Desulfosediminicola ganghwensis: one gene and its partner. The protein of the gene in region 2 interacts with the protein of the main gene of each other region in a pairwise test. Links are inferred from orthologs where the notes say so. Each region holds a gene or a part of one and is shown on either strand. Other genes may lie near its edges.

Region 1 (2,883 bases), 1.5 Mb from region 2 along the record:
ATTATGTGGCTACCCAATGCTATATTCCTGCTCATAGCTTTTTACGCGATTAACAGGGTCACCCACGAAAAACCCATTTTACCTGAACGGCTGCAGTTCATGCTGAACAATCTCTATGCCATAGCACTGAAGCCTTTTGTTTATCTGTGGAAAAAGATCTACAACCTGCTGTTTGGGTCCCGAACCGAGGTTTCGCAAAGCCCGAGCGGCGATAAGCCCGGTGAAGAAATTGCCGATGACGAACTCAAGGTGCTGCGTGGGGATGAGCATGCAAAAATCTACCACTACTCTCAATGTCGTTTGTATAACCAGGACAGTTGCTCAACCACATTTCTCAGTGCCGCCTGGGCCGAGGAAGCCGGTTTCAAGCCATGTAAACTTTGTGCACCCAAAACGAACATAAGCCCGGCCGCCCCGCCCTCAGGGTCGAAGGGTGTCAAATAGTTTTTTTTGATTACATCTATATATTTTTACTTGAATATTTCAGCCCGTTCAATAGTATCTGAGGTAATGACTGTATAAGATAGAAATAACGACCAGAAATTCACAGCCCGGGATAGCTGTTCCGTTCGTAAGGAGTCCGTATGAAATTGCCCACCGCCCAGGAAATGCAGGCCCTCGATAAATGCGCCATCGAAGAGTTCGGAATTCCAGGAATCGTCCTCATGGAAAATGCCGGCCTTGGTACAGTGCGTATGATGCAGAAACATCTCGGTGACTGCAAAAATACCTTTGCCTCTATTTTCATAGGCCCTGGCAACAATGGCGGTGATGGTCTCGTTATTGGTCGCCATTTGCACCAATTGGGTTGCAAACCTATATTTTTCTTTCTGATAAACCCGGACAAACTCAAAGGCGACGCCGCGACCAACCTTGCCATTATTAAAAAGCTTCGGCTGCCCTTTCATGTCATTGATACAGAATCAAGGGTGCAGACCATTTCAGTTCTCTACAAACAGATAGAGTCACGTGGTATGCCCTGCTACGCTATCATAGACGCTATCTTCGGTACTGGCCTTACCCGTGATGTGGCAGAACATTATGCCTCCGCCATTGAGTTGATCAATAGTCATGGATTTGCCCACCAGAAACCCATCATCTCTGTCGATTGTCCCTCCGGCATGAATGCCGATAACGGCAAAGTGCTTGGTACCTGTGTTAAGGCAGACTACACAGCGACCTATGGTTTTGCAAAGCCAGGTCATTTTATTCACGACAGCCGTGAACTGACAGGTGAACTGGAGGTAATCGATATTGGCATTCCTCCGGAAGCTCTCGAAAAGGTACCAGTTTCCAACGAACTGCTAGATGAAAATATCATTAAAAAAATCGCTCCGGAACTCGCCAGGAAGCGTTCTTCGCACAAGGGCAATTACGGCCATCTTCTGATACTCGCCGGTTCAGCGGGCAAAACCGGCGCTGCCATATTAAGCGGACTTGGTGGATTGCGGGGGGGATGTGGCCTGGTTAGCCTCGCCGTACCCGGTGATCTTAATCCGGTCATCGAAACGAACCTGCTCGAGGCAATGACCATTCCGCTTTCGGGTACCAATACCTTAACCTACAACGATACTGACCTCATCCTTTCTCAGCTTGAAGGCAAAGATGCACTGGTTATCGGCCCTGGTATCGGCACCTCAACAAACACAGCCCGACTGATACTCTCTTTATATCAACAGGTAACTGCCCCGACAGTTGTAGATGCGGATGCTCTAAACATTCTCGCTGAAAGTAAGGAATATATCCGTGAGGCTGGTGGATTGAGAATTTTCACTCCACATCCCGGAGAATTAAGCAGATTGATAGGCTGGACCATTAGCGAAATACAGGAAAACAGACTCGAAGCCGCCCGCACGGCGTGTGCCGCCTTCAATAATGACAGCAGCCAGAATATAGTTATCCTAAAGGGAGCGGGTACTATTATCGCCTCACCAGGACGTACCACGCTCATCAACACTTCCGGTAATCCTGGAATGGCGACCGGTGGCATGGGGGATGTCCTTTGCGGCATAATCGGTGCAATGCTCTGTCAGGGGCTTGACCCGCTAACTGCAGCAGCAGCAGGTGTTTACCTGCACGGTGCTGCAGCTGACAGATTGTACGATGAGTTTGGACCGGGCTATACCGCCAGTGAAGTTGCCCACATGATTCCCGAAACTTTGAAGGCATTACAAACAGAATAGGTCATCACTATGAAAATCGCTGCAGACATCATGACCAGAGAATTGATCACTGTCACTAAAGACGTGTCAGTAAAAGAGTTGGCACTCTTGTTTACAAGTAAAGACATCAGCGGTGTACCCGTTGTCGATGCGGATGAACAACTCATAGGCATTGTTACCCAAAGCGATCTGATCTATCAGAATAAAAAAGTGCATATACCGGCTGTCGCCACTATCCTCGATGCCTTTATCTTTCTGGAAAGACCAGCCAAAATGGATCAGGAGATGAAGAAAATAGCAGGTGCAACGGTTGCAGAAATCTACACGCCTGATCCTGTCACGGTGGAAGAGGAGACCGGGCTTGATGAGATTGCCACCATCATGGCCGAGAAAAAACTGCACACCCTGCCGGTACTCAAAGACGGAAAAATGACAGGCATAATCGGTAAAAGAGACATCATAAGAACCATCATCTCTTAAGATCGTGTAGGATTCTCGCTTTTTTATTGAATTACCACTAAAGCTCGGCTTCAAGGCGTGAGGGGAAAGTTGATAGGAGTAACAGCTTAGAGCTAAAAAGCTCTTCTCTACGAGCCGATTGCATAATGATTCAGGCGATTGTGCAATTGCTAATCAGTTACACCTCTCTCATCACCTCTGTCCTCTCACCTTCTCAAGCTGAAGGTGAGCGCTAATCGGATTTTTTTATTACCAGATAATT
Region 2 (2,901 bases):
TAGAGAGCTGCGGCGCAATGTTTCGGCATTGATGCTGATGTGTGTACTCTTTCCGGCGTCCAGCGGAAAAACAATGAAACTTCTGAATGTAGGGTTTGGAAATACGGTAATGGTTGAGAGGGTCATTGCCGTGGTGAATACAGGTTCTTCTCCGGCCAGGAAATTGAAAGATATTGCCAAGAAAGATGGCAAACTCATTGACGTTACCGAGGGGCGCCGTACCAGGTCGATTCTCGTCATGGATTCAAGCCATGTAGTTCTCTCATCAGTACAATCAGATACCATTACCCAGAGAATGCAGGCATTATATCCCGAGTACCACCTGGCTGAGTTGGAGCAGAGACAACCTAAAGAAAAAGTTTAAATTGCACTGGAACCAATGAATAAAGGTTTACTGTTTGTTATTTCGGCCCCGTCCGGGACGGGAAAGACCACCTTGTTGAAAAAAGTGATGGCACGCATTCCGGGTCTGAACTTTTCGGTATCACACACCACACGGCCACCACGAAAAGGTGAGCATGACGGCAAGGATTACTATTTTGTGGACAAGGATTCTTTCGAGGAAATGATCTCGAAGCAGCAGTTTATTGAGTGGGCGAGGGTCCACGACAATCTCTATGGTACCAGCGTATCAGCTGTACGTGATCAGCTCGACAGTGGTGAGGATGTCATTCTCGATATTGATGTACAGGGAGCTGAAATAATAAGAAACTCTGTTGCATTTGAGAGCGTGCAGATTTTCATTGCACCACCGAGCATTGCGGTGCTGGAAACCAGACTAAGAAAGAGAAACACGGAAGACGAGGATGTATTGCAGCTCCGCCTGCAAAATGCCAGAACCGAAATGAGGGCTGTCGACAATTATGCCTATCTGGTGGTTAACGATAACCTTGAAGAAGCATGTGAAGTTCTTTCCTCGATAATAATTGCCGAGAGGGCAAAGGTTCGCAGACGACCAACGGGTGAGTTGGTAAGAGTAGAAGTGGATTCATGAGAAAAGATTATAAAGATACGAGGCCTGCCGCAGAAAAACGGATCAAACTGAGTGACGATTTATTGTTTGGTACTCATCCGGTGGTCGAGGCACTCACCAGGGAGCCTGAGCGGGTTACAGAGGTCATTCTGCTGAAAGAGCGCAGAGGGAAAAAGCAGGATGAGATCGTTGAACTGGCCAGAAAGGCAAAGGTCAAAGTGAGCTTTCTGCAATCATTCAGGCTGATTGGTGAGGGGGCTTCACAGGTCCGTCATCAGGGCGTTCTGGCAAAAACCAGCGCCTCTTCGCTGATTGATTTTGATACGATTGTCGAGCGCTTCAGGCAAAGAATCGAGGCCGGTGAAAAGCCACGCCTGATAGTTTGCGACAGTTTGCAGGATCCACATAATCTCGGCGCAATTATTCGCTCTGCTCTTGCTTCAGGGGTAACAGGAGTTGTGTTGACCCGTGAGCGTTCGGCTCCTCTTGGCGGAACTGCCGCAAAATCGTCAGCTGGTGCAATGTCACACATTGATATCTGTCAGGTGACCAATCTTGCCACCGCGCTCAAAAAGCTCAAAGAGGCCGGAGCCTGGGTTTTCGGTGCCATCAAGGATGAGACTGCCGTATCACTCTATGAGACCGACCTCAATCTGCCTGCCTGTATTGTAGTGGGGAGCGAGGGGAAAGGTATCAGGCCGCTGGTGCGCAAGGAATGTGATATGCTCATTTCCATCCCGATGGAGGGGACCCTTGACTCGTTAAACAGTTCCGTCGCCGCGGCAGTGATCATGTTCGAGGCAATGCGGCAGGCGGCCTGTGTCAAAAAAGGGGAATAAAGCTCAATCGCTATATACAGGCACGCTCTAAGAATTTTTAGGCAGGGCGTTTAGCCCGCCCAAAAATAAAAAAGCCTGCAGATACTGTCAGTATCTGCAGGCTTTTTAGCTGTAAATGATGTCTGATGACGAGCTGAAACCTACTTCTTCTTCTGGTCCATCTTGGCTCTCAGCAAGGCTCCGAAGCTGCCTGTATTGCTGTCGGCTTTTTCTTTCTTCTGAGATTTCTTCACATAGCTGGTGTAGTCGGCTTTTTCAATATTCTCCTTGGATTCCTCGGAGACGTAATCGGTAGGTGCAAGGCTGATGCGTCGTTCGTCCAGGTCAATGGATTCAACGATTACCTCAAGCTCCTGACCTTCTTCGACCACCTCACGGGGGTGGTTGATTCTTCTGCCGCTGCCAAGTTTGGAAATATGCACCAGGCCATCGACACCGGGAGCCAGATTGACAAAGGCGCCGAATTGGGCGAGGCGAACGACTTTGCCAGTTACAGTTGAGCCTTCAGGGAAATTGGTGACAGCTTCCTCCCAAGGGTCGGTGAGTGTCTCTTTGAAACTCAGTGAGATTCGGTTGTTGTCCCAATCAAGTTTCTTGATGATAACATTGACCTTTTGACCAACGGTGAAGACGTCGGCAATATTTTCCACCCGACTCCAGCCAACCTCGGAAATAGGGATCAGGCCATCAATGCCGCCGATATCGGCAAAAGCGCCAAAGTCCCTGAGTGAGGTGATTTCACCTTCAACCGTGTCACCTTCAGATAAGGTCTGGCGGAGTTCTTCGCGCCTGGCCTCTTGCTCTTCTTCCAGAATGGCACGGGCAGACACCACGATGTTCCTGCCGCCTGGTTCAAACTTTGTTATGCGAAAGGTCATACGGGTGTCGAGATAGGTGGCGGCGGCATCTTCAACGCGTCTGAGGCCCATCTGTGAATACGGGCAGAAGGCGCGGATGTTGCCGCCGAGGGTGATCTCAAAACCACCTTTTATTTCAGCTTTAACCAATCCTTCAATAGGGATACCGCTATGAAAGGCATCTTCGAGCTGTTCAGCGCCTGAGCCGCCGCCGAGCCTGGCAGCAAAGACC

What was found. The genes of interacting proteins can lie anywhere in the genome.
Region 1: the proteins of rlmB (region 2) and FCL45_RS14395 interact in binary tests that used the Escherichia coli proteins (3 or more experiments, as listed by UniProt). The link is inferred for Desulfosediminicola ganghwensis from one-to-one orthologs.

The regions. Positions count from the first base shown.
Region 1 is NZ_CP050699.1:3,389,809-3,392,691, reverse strand. It holds FCL45_RS14395 (NAD(P)H-hydrate dehydratase), read left to right. Parts: upstream 1-584; coding sequence 585-2,183; downstream 2,184-2,883. Other genes in the region: ung (uracil-DNA glycosylase), read right to left, coding at 2,871-2,883; FCL45_RS14390 (CBS domain-containing protein), read left to right, coding at 2,193-2,642; lptF (LPS export ABC transporter permease LptF), read left to right, coding at 1-444. UniProt on the Escherichia coli protein: Bifunctional enzyme that catalyzes the epimerization of the S- and R-forms of NAD(P)HX and the dehydration of the S-form of NAD(P)HX at the expense of ADP, which is converted to AMP.
Region 2 is NZ_CP050699.1:4,863,059-4,865,959, reverse strand. It holds rlmB (23S rRNA (guanosine(2251)-2'-O)-methyltransferase RlmB), read left to right. Parts: upstream 1-990; coding sequence 991-1,812; downstream 1,813-2,901. Other genes in the region: rpsA (30S ribosomal protein S1), read right to left, coding at 1,953-2,901; gmk (guanylate kinase), read left to right, coding at 380-994; FCL45_RS20865 (DUF370 domain-containing protein), read left to right, coding at 74-364. UniProt on the Escherichia coli protein: Specifically methylates the ribose of guanosine 2251 in 23S rRNA.